Regions from separate parts of the Streptomyces violaceoruber genome, predicted to be linked through region 3. Evidence: riboswitches for the same ligand, from Rfam matches in the RefSeq annotation. Region 3 holds a riboswitch; each other region holds the start of a gene.
The links. A riboswitch is a leader RNA that binds a small molecule or an ion and turns the genes downstream of it on or off. The one in region 3 is predicted to bind cyclic di-AMP.

Region 1 (3,671 bases), 490 kb from region 3:
GCCCTGCGCCCGGCTCATCCTCGACGCCGGGGTGCGCCGCGTCGTCACCGCCTGGCGGGAGCCGGACACCTTCGTGGCGGGGGCGGACGGCAGCGGGGTGCTCACCGCCGCGGGTGCCGCCGTCGTCGTACTGGCCGAGTACGCGCAGCGGGCGAAGGCGCCCAATCGCCACCTGGAGGGGTAGGGAGAGCGGGGCGAGGAGATACCGATGTGCATTCCACCCCCGGGATGACGTACAGTGGTGAACACAACGGCGCGGGGTGGAGCAGCTCGGTAGCTCGCTGGGCTCATAACCCAGAGGTCGCAGGTTCAAATCCTGTCCCCGCTACTGAAGGCCGAGGGCCGGAATCCGAAAGGGTTCCGGCCCTCGGTGCGTTTCCGGCAGGTGCCGCGTGTCATCCGGTCGGCCCCTCACCGCTCGCCGCCCGTCCCCGCCCCCGGAACCCTGGAGTGCGGGACGGCAAGCGGCGCGGACGTACGGGGCGGCGGGAGACGAGTGGTGCGGCCAGGTGACGTGGACGACGAGGGAGCGGCCGCCAGGGCCGGTGGCCGGCTCCCCGGCGACCCCGTGCCCGACCCGGGTCTCGGCCTCGGCGACGAGACGCCGCCCGTGCCGCCCTCCGGACCACCGCCCCGCCGGCGGGCCGGGCGGACCTTCGTGCACGCGCTCCCCGTGCTGCTGATCGTCGTCGCCATCCTGTACGACATCTTCACCCCGAGGTACTTCACCGCCGGGCCCCTCTACACGGCCGCGCCCCTGGTCGCCGCCCCGCTCTACTCGCGGCGCGGCACGGCGCTCACGGGTGTCGCCGTGGTCGTCGCGGTCATCGGACTGCAACTCGGCAAGGGCGTCATCCACTACGTCGACTCCCTCACCGAGCTGATCACCATCGCGACGGTCGCGGTGCTCGCCGTCCTCGTGAACGGCATGGTCCGCCGCAGCAGCGAGCGCCTCGTCTCCGTCCGGGAGATCGCCGAGGCCGCCCAGCGCGCGGTGCTGCCCCAGCCCGCCGAGCGGATCGCCGGCTTCGAGATCGCCGTGTGCTACGAGGCCGCGCAGGCCGACGCCTTCATCGGCGGCGACCTGTACGCCGTGCAGGACAGCGCCCGCGGCGTCCGGCTGATCGTCGGGGACGTGCGCGGCAAGGGCATGGGCGCGGTGGCCGCCGTCGCCGTCGTGATCGGCGCCTTCAGGGAGGCGGCCGAGCAGGAGGCGACACTGGAGGCGGTGGCGCAGCGCCTGGAGCGGGCGCTGGCGCGCGAGGGCACCCGGCGCGACGGGCTGGACGCCTTCGAGGGCTTCACCACCGCCGTCCTCGCCGAACTCCCGCACGGCGACGGCACCGTACGCATCGTCAACCGCGGCCATCCGCCGCCCCTGCTGCTCCACGGCGACGGGACCCTCGGCCCGCTGCCCGCCCACGAGTCGGCGCTGCCGCTCGGCATGGGCGAACTGGGCGTGTGGCCCGACCGGGCGGAGGAGGTCGCCTTCCCCGGCGGCGCCACGCTGCTGCTCTACACCGACGGACTGACCGAAGCCCGGGACGCGAAGGGCGAGTTCTACGATCCGCAGGCGCGGCTGGCCGGCCGCGTCTTCCCGCATCCGGCGACCCTGCTCGACACCCTCGCCGAGGACGTGCGCCGGCACTCCGGGGGCGGCATGGCGGACGACATGGCGCTGCTCGCCGTCCGGCGTCCCCGACGCGCCGACCATGATCATTGTGACGAGCCGTGACAGTGCGACCCCCCTCCGCATAACAACTGATACACCGTCAGAAGAAAGTGCCGTGAAGGGGAATACCGGAGCGGGGTCAACTCGCCCGGTTTTCACCGGCCGTGAGGTGTACGTCCCGGCGGTATTCGGTAATGATCAAGAGGAACGGCTTGGAATCGGAGCCTCGCGTCTATTAACGTTCGATAACGCAGCGCGGTCGTCCCAGCCGTCACAGAAGGCGGCTCCGTGCGCACGCGCCGAATCCCGCAAGGGAACCGGGGAACCACCACATTGGGGTGAATCGGGCGTATGCCGCCGTGGGAACACGGTCGGCAGGCACCCGTAGGAGACCTTCCTGCTCCGAACCCGTCAGCTAACCCGGTAGGCGAAAGGAAGGAAAGGAGTACGCCCACGTGGCGTCAAACCGGCCTGCCCCCGAGGCCCCGTCCGCGCCCAGTGGGCACGGCACCGACACCTTCGGCTACGACGGCTACCGCGCCGAAGAGGGTCCCTGGGAGGAGTGGAATCCCACCGCGGAATCCATCCGCCCCGTACGCGGCCGGCACCGCGTGGCCAAGCAGCGCGGCGGACTCGCCCGCAGCTCCACCGTCCTCGGCGTCGGTGTCATAGCCGCCGTCGGAGCGGGCGGCATGGCCAGCGCGCAGACCGGCAAGCCCCCGGTGTCCATCTCCATGCCGGACCTGCCGAACGTGGGCTCGCTCATGCCCGGCGGTGACGAGGAGCCGGAGCCCGAGGGTTCCGCCACCCCGCTCAGCGGCATCACCCAGGCGGTCGCCGCCGACAGCGCGGAGGGCCCCGACACCACCGGCGCCGGCGAGTCGCTGCGGGCCCGGATCATGGCGCAGGCCGAGCAGCAGCAGGCGCAGGTCGAGACCAAGGCCGCCGCCGAGGCCGCCGCCGCGGCGGAGAAGAAGGCCGCGGAAGCCGCCGCCAAGGCGGAGAAGGAGGCCGAGGAGAAGGCCGCCGCCGCCAAGAAGAAGGCGGCGGAGGAGGCCGCGAAGAAGGCCGAGGCCGAACGGCTCGCGAAGCTGGCCAAGCAGTACACGCTGCCGACCTCCTCGTACACGATCTCCTCCACGTTCAACCAGGCCGGCTCCCTCTGGTCCTCCGGTCACCACACCGGCCTCGACTTCGCCGCCCCCACGGGCACGCTGCTCAAGGCGGTGCACGGCGGCACCATCACGTCGGCCGGCTGGGACGGGTCGTACGGCTACAAGACGGTGCTCACCCTCGACGACGGCACCGAGCTCTGGTACGCGCACCAGTCCTCCATCAACGTCAGCGTCGGCCAGAAGGTCACCACCGGTGACGTCATCGGCCGCGTCGGCGCCACCGGCAACGTCACCGGCGCCCACCTCCACCTCGAGGTCCACACCGCCGGCGGCACCGGCATCGACCCGATGGCCTGGTTGCAGAGCAAGGGGCTCACCCCCTGATCCGCCCCGCCCACGACGCGCGCCCCGCTGATCCCCGGCGGTCCTGACGGCGACCCCCCGACGCCAGGGCTGCCGGTTTGCGGGGATTTTGCGCGCCTGCCGGAATCCCCCGCTCCGGCGCGGTCGTTGACTCCCTACATGACTTCTCTGCGCAAGCTCGGCTCCTCCGACCTCGAGGTCTTCCCCCTCGCCCTCGGCGGCAACGTCTTCGGCTGGACCGCCGACCGGGACCGGTCCTTCGCCGTCCTGGACGCCTACACGGCGGCCGGCGGCAACTTCGTCGACACCGCCGACTCCTACTCCGCCTGGGTCGACGGCAACAGCGGCGGCGAGTCCGAGACCGTCCTCGGCCAGTGGTTCGCGGCCCGCGGCAACCGTGACGACGTCGTCCTCGCCACCAAGGTCAGCCAGCACCCCGAGTACCCGGGCCTGTCCGCCGCGAACATCAAGGCCGCGGCCGACGCCTCGCTGCGCCGCCTGGGCACCGACCACATCGACCT
Region 2 (3,671 bases), 2.6 Mb from region 3:
CGTCCAGGTTCCGTACGGCTCCCAGGGCGACGTCGTGCGGGTGCACCCCGGCGAGGAGTGGCTGCACGTCCTGCGGGGCCGGCTGCGACTGCGCCTCGGGGACACCGAGCACCGGCTCACCGCGGGGGACAGCGCCCACTTCGACTCGATGACCCCGCACCGGATCGCCGCGCAGGACCCCGACGGGGTCGAGCTGCTGTTCGTCCACACCCTGCTGCAGAGCCCGACGGCCGCCCTGTGCCTCGGCCCGACCCCTGGAGAGACGCCATGAGCACCATGCAGGAGAAGTTCCCGCGCGCCCTGTGGGTGCGGCTGATCGTCTACATCGCCCTGGGGCACGTCTTCGGCGGCTTCCTCTACCTGCTGTTCGAGGTGGGCGCCAAGTAGCGCCGGGCGCGGGCGGGTGGGTCAGTCCAGCATCCGCTCGCGCAGCCGCTCCCGGGTCGCGGGAGTGAGGCGCAGGCCCTGCTCCAGATAGGCGTCGACGCCGCCCCACGTCTCCTCGACGGTCTCGAAGGCCGCCGCCAGGTACTCGGCGCGCGCGTCGAACAGAGGGCTGAGCAGCTCCATGACCTCGGGGGAGTAGGCCGAGGCCGCGGAACCGCTGCGGCGCACCTTGTAGCGGCGGTGCGCGGCGTTCGACTTCAGGTAGTCCTCGACGACGGCCTCGCGCTCGACACCCAGGGCGAGCAGCGTGACGGCGATCGACAGGCCCGCGCGGTCCTTTCCGGCGGCGCAGTGCATCAGGGCCGGGACGCTGTCCTCGGCGAGCGCGTGCAGGATGCGGGAGTGCTCCGCGGTGCGCTCCGTGACGATCGCGCGGTAGGAGCCGATCATCCGGTCCGCGGCCTTGCCGTCGGCCAGGATCTCGCGCAGCTGGTCGAGGTCGCCGTCACGGACCATCTTCCAGAACTCGGCGCCGTCGGCCGGGTCGCTCAGCGGCAGGTTCACATTGCGCACGCCCGGCAGGTCGACGTCCGGGCCCTCGAGCTTCTGGTCGGCCGCGTTGCGGAAGTCGAAGATCGTGTGCAGGCCCAGCGAGGCCAGGAACGCGGCGTCCTCCCCGGTGGCGTGAGCCAGGTGACCGCTGCGGAACAGCACCCCCTGCCGCACCCGCCGCCCGTCCACGGTCGGCAGTCCGCCCACGTCCCGGAAGTTGCGCACGCCGGTCAGCTCGGGTTCGGTCGACGGGACCTGCTGCGTCACGGGGGCTCCTCCCACTCCGCCCCGCCGCCGCTGCTCGCCGGCGGGCTCCACCCGACGATACGGCATCACCCGGGCGCGAAATGGAGCCCCGAGGGATATTCCGGGCCGATTAGAGCCTTCTGTCCGAATTGGTGGCTTAATAACAACTGGCCCTGAAATGGCGGAGGGTGAAGGTGAGGCGCGTGAGCAGCGTCATATCCGTGACCGTGCGTTGCCCGTCATGTTCACGTAATTCAACTGTTTCTCAAGGGGCTTTAAGCAAAAGCGCGCGACGGAAATCGACGCAGGGTTACCGGATATTCCCGTAAAGGATCAATCGGAACACCTGCCGGGGGAACCCTTCGCTTGTCCCTGTGCGTCTTGGTCCCTTACGTTCACCACCGATCCGGACGGACGCCTAATCCTGCCGCCGACCGGAGCCCGCACTCATCGACCACCCGTACACGGCAGGAGCGGGGGACCCACAGGTAGAACTGCCTGTTCCGGTTCCCGGAACGGCTTGGGGTAAAGCCGCGCTCCGGCGCGGCCGGGCATCTCCAGCCCGCACCCGACAGCTCACCTCGCAGGCGCCGGAGAGGAATTCACCATGCCCGCGAAGGGTAAGCACCGCCGTACCAGGGCCATGCGCCTGACCCGCACCATCGCCGTCGCCGGGACCGGTGGCGCCGCGCTCGCGCTCCCGCTGATGGGTGCCGCCGCCGCCAACGCCGCTCCCGCGCACTCCGTTTCCGAGCAGGCCGTGCAGTCCGTTCCGGCGTCCGCCAAGAAGGCCGCCGCCGAGAAGAACTCCGACTCGCGCACCTACACCGTGAAGAGCGGCGACTACCTCTCGAAGATCGCCGACGAGCAGGACGTCGACGGCGGCTGGAAGAAGCTCTACGCGGACAACCGCGAGGCCGTCGGTTCCGACCCGTCGCTGATCCACCCCGGTCTCAAGCTCTCGATCGACGGCCAGGCCGCCAAGCCGTCGGCGCCGTCCTCCGCGCAGTCGCAGAAGCCCGCGCAGAAGTCCGCCGAGAAGCCTGCGGAGAAGACCGCCGCGAAGCCGGCCCAGAAGTCGACGGACGCCGAGAAGGCCTCCTCCTCGGACACCGGCAGCCAGTCCACGGGCACCACCAGCGGCTACACCTCCCCCGTCGCGGGCGGCACCGTCGGCACCCCGTACCACCAGTCCGGCAGCATGTGGTCCAGCGGCTACCACACCGGCACCGACTTCGTCGTCCCGACCGGCACCTCCCTCAAGGCCGTCGGCGCGGGCACCGTCGTCTCCGCCGGCTGGGGCGGCGCGTACGGCAACCAGGTCGTCATCCAGCTCGCCGACGGCCACTACGCCCAGTACGCCCACCTCTCCTCGCTCTCCGTCTCCACCGGTCAGTCGGTGACGGCGGGTCAGCAGGTCGGCCTCTCGGGTGCCACCGGCAACGTGACCGGCCCGCACCTGCACTTCGAGATCCGCACCACGCCGGACTACGGCTCGGACATCGACCCGCTGGCGTTCCTGCGCTCGCACGGCGTCTCCGTCTGACGACCGGTTCCGCGCGGCCCCCGCGCACCGAAGGCCGGACCCCGATCCCCGGGTCCGGCCTTCGGCGTGTCCGGACCCGGTGCGCGCGCCGTACAGGCCCCTCGCCGTATTCCGGAATTGACGAATACTTTAGGCGTGGCCTTTCTCACCGCCCGTCAATCCCTTCCTACGGTCGCGTAGGTCACATTCCAAGGTGAATCATGGGCCGATGTGGCAGACGATTCGAAGAGTGACAGCAGAGCAGTGATCGGGTCGTACGTGGCGGTGGGGGACAGCTTCACCGAGGGCGTCGGCGACCCCGGCCCCGACGGGGCGTTCGTCGGCTGGGCCGACCGGCTCGCCGTACTGCTCGCGGACCGGCGCCCCGAGGGCGACTTCACGTACACGAACCTCGCCGTGCGCGGCAGGCTCCTCGACCAGATCGTGGCGGAACAGGTCCCGCGGGTCGTCGGACTCGCGCCCGACCTCGTCTCGTTCGCGGCGGGCGGCAACGACATCATCCGGCCCGGCACCGATCCCGACGAGGTCGCCGAGCGGTTCGAGCTGGCGGTGGCCGCGCTGACCGCCGCGGCCGGAACCGTCCTGGTAACCACCGGGTTCGACACCCGGGGGGTACCCGTCCTCAAGCACCTGCGCGGCAAGATCGCCACGTACAACGGGCACGTCCGCGCCATCGCCGACCGCTACGGCTGCCCGGTCCTCGACCTGTGGTCGCTGCGGAGCGTCCAGGACCGCAGGGCGTGGGACGCCGACCGGCTGCACCTGTCGCCGGAGGGGCACACCCGGGTGGCGCTGCGCGCGGGGCAGGCCCTGGGCCTGCGCGTCCCGGCCGACCCTGACCAGCCCTGGCCGCCCCTGCCGCCGCGCGGCACGCTCGACGTCCGGCGCGACGACGTGCACTGGGCGCGCGAGTACCTGGTGCCGTGGATCGGGCGCCGGC
Region 3 (3,671 bases):
CGAGACGACGACCGTGCCGGAGCGGCCGTGGTAGCCGATCGGGAGGTGCTTCCAGTTCGGGGTGAGGGAGTCGGCGGCGTCGGGGCGGAAGATCTGGCCGACGTTGCGGGCGTGGTTCTCGGAGGCGTAGAAGTCGACGTAGTCGGCGACCTCGAAGGGCAGATGCAGGGTCACCGACGACAGCGGGTGGAAGAACGGCTCCAGGGTCTCGCGGTGGGAGGGCACCGTCACCCACGCCGTCAGCGCGCGCCGCACGTCCGACCACGCCGTGCGCCCGGCCGCCAGCAGCGGGTTGAGGGTGGGCTGCGCGAGGAGGGCCGCGTACGGCGAGCCGAGCGCGTGGGCCGCCGCCCCCGCGTCGAGGACGTGGTCGCCCAGCCGGACGCCCACCGTCCGGTCCGTCCGGTCCGTCCGGTCCGTCCGGTCGAGCGAGCCGGGGATCGAGAACACGCCGTACGGAAGGTTGTGCGGGCCGAAGGGGTCGCCCTCGGGGACATCGAAGGGGGGCATCGGGTGCTGCCTCGCTTTCGTGCTCGCCATGTGCGCCGTGCGCGCCGTGTGTGCCGTTGTGTGACGGCGGTTGTACTGAGTGTGTCAAGTGTGCCGGGGTGCGGTGTATGCCGTTGTGTCACGTGATCGGGGTGCGTCACGTGACGCACGCGGTCGGGCCACACGTTACGGGTGACGTGCCGCTCTTGGGCAGTGCCGCCGAAGGCGGCGGCGGCCGGTCCGGGTTCGGGGGCGGAAGGCACCGCCGCGAGCGCCCGGAGGGCAGGTGGCGTGCCATGCCGCCGCCAACCGGTGCACAGGCCCCGAACCGGCTTTAGCCGATGATGTGTCAGGTTTCGGACATCATCGGGCGTCGTCGTGCAACGCCGTGCGGGTTCGAGCGCACTCGCTACGCCCTCGTTCGGAAGCGGTCACGGGTGAGTCCGACGGGTGCCGTGTCCGTATTCTCTGATCATGGACCGCACCGCATATTCACTCGTCGCCACCGACCTGGACGGCACGCTGCTCCGAGGCGACGACACCGTCTCCGACCGGTCGCTGGCCGCGCTGGCACGGGTAGCCGGGGCGGGTGCGCGCCACCTGGTGGTGACGGGGCGCCCGGCCCCCCGGGTGCGCCCGCTGCTCGACCGGCTCGGCTGCACGGGACTCGCAGTGTGCGGACAGGGTGCGCAGGTCTACGACGCCGGCGCGCACCGGATGCTGTGGTCGGTCACCCTGGACCGGGAGCTGGCCGAGACCGCGCTCGGCAAGATCGAGGCCGAGGTGGGCCAGGTGCACGCGGCCGTGGACCAGGACGGCGTCGACGGACTGACGCTCATCGAGCCGGACTACCTGATGCCCCACCCGACGCTGCCCGCGGTGCGCGTCGAGCGGCGGGCGCAGCTGTGGTCCACGCCGATCAGCAAGGTGCTGCTGCGCCACCCCGAGCTGACCGACGACGAACTGGCGGCGACGGCTCGCGCGGTGGTCGGCTCCCTCGCGACGGTCACCATGTCGGGGCCCGGCACGGTGGAGCTCCAGCCCTGCGGCATCACCAAGGCCACCGGTCTGGCGCTGGCCGCCGAGCACCTGGGTCTGGAGCGGCGGCGGACGATCGCCTTCGGGGACATGCCCAACGACATCCCGATGTTCCAGTGGGCGGCCCACGGTGTGGCCATGGCCGGCGCGCACCCCGAACTCAAGGCGGTGGCCGACGAGGTCACCACGACGAACGAGGACGACGGCGTGGCCGTCGTCCTCGAGCGGATCTTCGGTACCTCTTAGGCGAGGTTCGGGCGGCGTACGGCTCAGTACGCGCTGAAGACGTTGTCCATCGAGCCGTAGCGGTCGGCCGCGTAGTTGCAGGCGGCGGTGATGTTGGCGACCGGGTCGTACGGGTCCCAGGAGGTGCCCTCGACGTGGTAGGCCTGGAAGGTCGGGTCGATCACCTGGAGCAGACCCTTGGACGGGGTGCCGTTGATGGCGTTGATGTCCCAGTTGTTGATGGCGAGCGGGTTGCCGGAGGACTCACGCATGATGTTGCGGTGAATGCCCTCGTAGGTCCCGGGGATGCCGTGCTGGGCCATGATGTCGAGCGACTCGCGGATCCAGCCGTCGAGGTTGTCCGGGTAGGCCGTGGCCGCCGTGGTGGCGGTCGTGGCGGCGGCCGGGGTGGCCGCGGAGGCGGTGGTGGCGCCGATGAGCGGCAGCGCCAGCACCGCGGCACCGGTGCCGGCCACGGCGAGCTTGCGGGCGAGGCGGCTGGTGCGGGCGTGACGGTTCTGACCGTTGGCAGACATGCGGTGTCCCTCTCCTTACGCCTGCGAGGTGAGCTGTCGGGTTCGGGCGGGGAGGTGCCCGGCCGTGCCCTGACGGGTACGGCTTCACCCCGAGCCGCTCCGGTGGTGACCGGTGCGGCGACTTACCTGGGTCCCCCGCTCCTGCCTGCGAGTTTGTTGGATGGATGACTGTGCGACGGGCGGTGGCAGGATTCGGCGTCCACCCGACAGGCCGGGAACGTATGCGAGAGCACATGTCCGGAACAAGTGCAGGAATCACCCAACGTGCCTGTTGACCTTGTTCTGAGGCCTATGAGGCTCTTGATCCTTTGCTGCTGCCAATCCCCAACTGGCTTGCGGGGCAAAGGGAGGGCACAGGTTCCGGTCGGGTTGCCTGCGGGTCGCCCGGAGTGAGCCAACTCACTGGCTTCAACAAGCACGGCAAATGGGGCATTAACCCCAACTGGGCGCCAATGGGCTGCGGGTGGGGACGGCTTCGGGTGTCGGGCGGGGAGGGGTGGGAAGCGGGGAAGGGGAGAGGGCGGCGGAGGGGGAGCGAATAAGGAAGGGGTGGGCGTGTCGATCGGGTGACGTTCTCGAAGTGCGGGCCGTTGGGAGGAGTGATGGGGTCTTTGGTGGCGGCTCCGGCCCGTTCGCCCTCCGGCTCCGGCTCGTCCCCTCTGGCGATATCAATCAAAATCTGCTCATATCACCTGATCAAAAACATACCGTTCATGATCCGATACCGACCAGCCTGTAACGGTGGGCGCTAGCGGTGATCGAAACGTGACCGGATACGCTGACTTGAGTGGTGGCAGCGACCTATCGACAAACCAGGTAATCGCCAGTAGACACCAGCAGACAGGAGACCCCTCGTGACCGTCGTCGGGCCGTTCGGGCTGAGCGTGCGGGACCAGGCTCTGGAAGCCGATGTCCAGGCCGGATTGGTTGCTGTCGAGGAAGGGTTGCTTGAGGCAACCAAAAGCGAGGTGCCGTTCATCACGGAGGCCGCCCAGCACCTGGTGCGGGCCGGCGGGAAACGGTTCCGGCCGCTGCTGGTGATGCTCTCGGCCCAGTTCGGAGACCCCTACGCCCCCGGGATCGTGCCCTCGGCCGTGGTCGTGGAGCTGACCCACCTGGCCACGCTGTACCACGACGACGTGATGGACGAGGCCGCCGTGCGGCGCGGGGTGCCCAGTGCGAACACCCGCTGGGACAACTCGGTCGCGGTCCTCACCGGCGACTTCCTGTTCGCCCGTGCCTCCCAGATCCTCGCCGACCTCGGCCCCGAGGCGGTCCGTGTCCAGGCCCTCGCCTTCGAACGGCTGGTCACCGGTCAGATCCTGGAGACGGCCGGCCCGCAGGACGGCCGCGACCCGGTCGACCACTACCTGGACGTGCTGG
Region 4 (3,671 bases), 1.5 Mb from region 3:
TGCTGGCCGCCGCCGACCGGGACCCGGAGCGGTTCACCGACCCGGACACCCTGGACCTCGCCCGCCGCGACAGCCAGCACCTCGGGTACGGCCACGGCATCCACTACTGCCTCGGCGCCCCGCTCGCCCGGCTGGAGGGGCAGACGGCGCTGGCCACGCTGCTGACCCGGCTGCCGGACCTCCGCCTCGCCGCTGACCCGGCCGAACTCCGGTGGCGCGGCGGCCTCATCATGCGAGGTCTGCGCACCTTGCCCGTCTCGTTCACACCGCCCGCGTCATCGGCCGGCAACGGTCCGTCGCCGACGCAAAAGTGACACGCGCTCAACTCTGTGATCTTCACGTGATCTGCGCGGCATGAACTTGTGACAAGCGATGATCTCCCTATACGTTCACGGATCAACGTGGTGTCGAGCGTCAACCGCCGCGTGGTCCCCGTCGTCTTGTGAAAGGTCGTCGCATGCTCTCCGGGAACGGTCGTCACCGCCGCCCCCGCCAGGCACCCGCACTGGTCGTCGCCGCCGGAGTGACCGGCTCCGCCATCGCGATCCCGCTGCTCGGCGCCACCGGCGCCCACGCGGCCGACTCCACGAACTGGGACCAGGTCGCCGAGTGCGAGACCGGCGGCGCCTGGAGCCAGAACAGCGGCAACGGGTACTACGGCGGCCTGCAGCTGTCCCAGGATGCCTGGGAGCAGTACGGCGGTCTGGACTACGCTCCCAGCGCCGACCAGGCCAGTCGCTCCCAGCAGATAAGAATCGCCGAGAAGATACACGCGTCGCAGGGCATCGCCGCCTGGCCGACCTGCGGTCTGCTCGCCGGCCTGGGCAACGGCTCCGGGGGCACGGGCGACGGCTCCGGCGCGGCCGGTGACGGGGCGTCGGAAGGTTCGGACGCCTCGGGGGAGCAGGACACCACCAAGTCGTCCGAATCGCCCGCGACCACCGAAACGCCCGAGTCGTCCCAGTCATCCGAGTCGTCCGGCTCGTCCGAGACGCCGGAGTCGACGTCCGGAGCATCCTCTTCGTCCCCTTCGCCCTCTTCTTCGCCGTCGTCGTCTGACGCCCCGTCCGACGGTTCGAGCGGCGCGTCGGGCGACTCGTCCGACGGTGCGGGCCAATCCGCCAAGCCGGACACTTCCACCGAATCCGACCCCTCCGGCAGTGCCGAACCGCAGGGCACCGAGGGCTCGTCCGGCTCCGGCAAGCACCGCGGCGGCAGCGCGGACGAGGGTGCGACGGGAGAGGGCCGTACGGACCCGGCGTCGGGCCGCCACGCCTCGCGCGACGGTGGCGAGCGAGAGGCCGGGGACGGGCGTTACGTCGTCCGCACCGGCGACAGTCTCTGGGCCATCGCCGACTCCCTTGACGTCGACGGCGGGTGGCACGCGCTCTACGCCGACAACGAGACCGTCGTCGGTGCCGACCCCGACCACATCCTGCCCGGTCAGACGCTCACGGTCACGGGCGAATCGGGCGAAAAGTAGAGGGAGTTCGCGTCACGGTTAGAGACCGTATGTCCCTTTTGGATCTCGTGAGAGATAGGTCTCAGAAGCCGTGATCGTCTTTGAAAATCCGCGGAGCGCGTGTCTACGGTCATGACCGCTCGCCACCGCGGGCCCCGACAGCCGCAACGCCGAATCCTGCCAGCGGCCGTACGGGAACAGTCGTCGCGTCAAGCGCCGAAGGCAGGAGCGGGGGACCCAAGGTAAGTGCCGCACCGGGCAGTTGAGCCGGAGCGGCTAGGGGTGGAGCCGAGTTCCGCGAGGAACCCGGCCGGGCAACTCAACCGGCCCGAACCCGACAGCTCACCTCGCAGGCGTCGGTGAGGGGATCAACCATGCTGTTTTCCGGCAAGGGCAAGCACCGTCGTCCGTCCAAGGCCACCCGTGTCATCGCCGTCGCCGGCGTCACCGGTGCCGCCGTCGCCGCCCCGCTGATGGCGGCCGGCAACGCCTCCGCCGCCACCGCGTCCGAGTGGGACGCCGTTGCCCAGTGCGAGTCCGGCGGCAACTGGTCCATCAACACCGGCAACGGTTACTACGGCGGTCTGCAGTTCTCCGCCTCCACCTGGGCCGCCTACGGCGGTACCCAGTACGCCTCCACCGCCGACCAGGCGAGCAAGTCCCAGCAGATCCAGATCGCCGAGAAGGTGCTCGCGGGCCAGGGCAAGGGTGCCTGGCCGGTCTGCGGCACCGGCCTGTCGGGCGCCGCCTACACCGGTGGCGGCTCCGAGGGCAGCGGCTCCGGCAGCTCCGAGGGCTCGCAGAGCCAGAGCAGCGGCTCCACCGCCGAGCGCTCCACCGAGCAGAAGGCCTCCCGCTCCGCCGAGCGCCCGGCCGCCGAGCCGAAGGCCGAGAAGCCCGCCGCGAAGAAGAAGACCGTCACCACCCCGACCGGCAAGAAGGTCGAGAAGGGCGACGGCGAGTACAAGGTCGTCAAGGGCGACACCCTCAGCTCGATCGCCGAGGAGCACGACGTCAAGGGCGGCTGGGCGAAGCTGTTCAAGCTGAACGACGACATCGTCGACGACGCCGACCTGATCTACCCGGGCCAGCAGCTGCACCTGAAGTAAGCGGCGGCGGTCCCGTGACTCCCGCCCCGGTGCGTGTTCCCCCGTACGCACCGGGGCGGGACTTTTCATGTTCCGCCTTTGTTCCGTTCGGAAACAATTTACTCTCGGTTCTGTCCAGCGGGTGGGCGATCGGCTGGCCGATCGCCCGGAGCCGGTTAGGCTCGGTCCCGCAGAGCCGTCGCGGTCCCGCGGGACCGCGGCAGACCGAAGCGCCACCGTGAAGCGTCACAGTGAAGCGTCACATTGAAGAAGGAGATGCTCGTGCCGTCCATCGACGTCGTCGTAGCCCGGGAAATCCTGGACTCCCGAGGCAACCCCACGGTCGAGGTCGAGGTCGGCCTCGACGACGGCAGCACGGGTCGTGCCGCCGTTCCGTCCGGCGCCTCCACCGGTGCCTTCGAGGCCATCGAGCTGCGTGACGGCGACCCGAGCCGTTACCTCGGCAAGGGCGTCGAGAAGGCCGTGCTGGCCGTCATCGAGCAGATCGGCCCGGAGCTGGTCGGCTACGACGCCACCGAGCAGCGCCTGATCGACCAGGCCATGTTCGACCTGGACGCCACCGACAACAAGGGCTCGCTCGGCGCCAACGCCATCCTCGGCGTCTCCCTCGCCGTCGCCCACGCCGCCTCCGAGGCCAGCGACCTGCCGCTCTTCCGCTACCTGGGCGGCCCGAACGCGCACCTGCTGCCGGTGCCGATGATGAACATCCTGAACGGCGGCTCGCACGCCGACTCCAACGTGGACATCCAGGAGTTCATGATCGCCCCGATCGGCGCGGAGTCCTTCTCCGAGGCGCTGCGCTGGGGCGCCGAGGTCTACCACACCCTCAAGAAGGTCCTGAAGAACAAGGGCCTGGCCACCGGCCTCGGCGACGAGGGCGGCTTCGCCCCGAACCTGGGCTCCAACCGCGAGGCCCTCGACCTCATCCTCGAGGCGATCAAGGAGGCCGGCTACACCCCCGGCGAGCAGATCGCCCTCGCGCTCGACGTCGCCGCGTCCGAGTTCTACAAGGACGGCTCCTACGCCTTCGAGGGCAAGAACCGCTCCGCCGCCGAGATGACCGAGTACTACGCCGAGCTGGTCGAGGCGTACCCGCTGGT

Region 1: it holds a riboswitch for cyclic di-AMP, as region 3 does, so the genes downstream of both, R2E43_RS17875 (M23 family metallopeptidase) here and R2E43_RS15525 (transglycosylase SLT domain-containing protein) in region 3, are expected to answer to the same signal.
Region 2: it holds a riboswitch for cyclic di-AMP, as region 3 does, so the genes downstream of both, R2E43_RS04580 (M23 family metallopeptidase) here and R2E43_RS15525 (transglycosylase SLT domain-containing protein) in region 3, are expected to answer to the same signal.
Region 4: it holds a riboswitch for cyclic di-AMP, as region 3 does, so the genes downstream of both, rpfA (resuscitation-promoting factor protein RpfA) here and R2E43_RS15525 (transglycosylase SLT domain-containing protein) in region 3, are expected to answer to the same signal.

The regions. Positions count from the first base shown of each region.
Region 1 covers NZ_CP137734.1:4,013,733-4,017,403, reverse strand. The annotation lists gene R2E43_RS17890 (dihydrofolate reductase family protein) at 1-184, shown strand, start outside; tRNA gene R2E43_RS17885 (tRNA-Met) at 255-328, shown strand; gene R2E43_RS17880 (PP2C family protein-serine/threonine phosphatase) at 500-1,735, shown strand; cyclic di-AMP (ydaO/yuaA leader) riboswitch at 1,960-2,117, shown strand; gene R2E43_RS17875 (M23 family metallopeptidase) at 2,128-3,171, shown strand; gene R2E43_RS17870 (aldo/keto reductase) at 3,310-3,671, shown strand, end outside.
Region 2 covers NZ_CP137734.1:969,545-973,215, reverse strand. The annotation lists gene R2E43_RS04595 (helix-turn-helix domain-containing protein) at 1-271, shown strand, start outside; gene R2E43_RS04590 (DUF6126 family protein) at 268-387, shown strand; gene R2E43_RS04585 (tyrosine-protein phosphatase) at 409-1,206, opposite strand; cyclic di-AMP (ydaO/yuaA leader) riboswitch at 1,631-1,790, shown strand; gene R2E43_RS04580 (M23 family metallopeptidase) at 1,793-2,731, shown strand; gene R2E43_RS04575 (SGNH/GDSL hydrolase family protein) at 2,975-3,671, shown strand, end outside.
Region 3 covers NZ_CP137734.1:3,522,238-3,525,908, reverse strand. The annotation lists gene fahA (fumarylacetoacetase) at 1-510, opposite strand, end outside; gene R2E43_RS15530 (HAD family hydrolase) at 964-1,773, shown strand; gene R2E43_RS15525 (transglycosylase SLT domain-containing protein) at 1,797-2,288, opposite strand; cyclic di-AMP (ydaO/yuaA leader) riboswitch at 2,293-2,458, opposite strand; gene R2E43_RS15520 (polyprenyl synthetase family protein) at 3,143-3,671, shown strand, end outside.
Region 4 covers NZ_CP137734.1:5,063,765-5,067,435, forward strand. The annotation lists gene R2E43_RS22675 (cytochrome P450 family protein) at 1-314, shown strand, start outside; gene rpfC (resuscitation-promoting factor protein RpfC) at 458-1,483, shown strand; cyclic di-AMP (ydaO/yuaA leader) riboswitch at 1,667-1,833, shown strand; gene rpfA (resuscitation-promoting factor protein RpfA) at 1,837-2,571, shown strand; gene eno (phosphopyruvate hydratase) at 2,833-3,671, shown strand, end outside.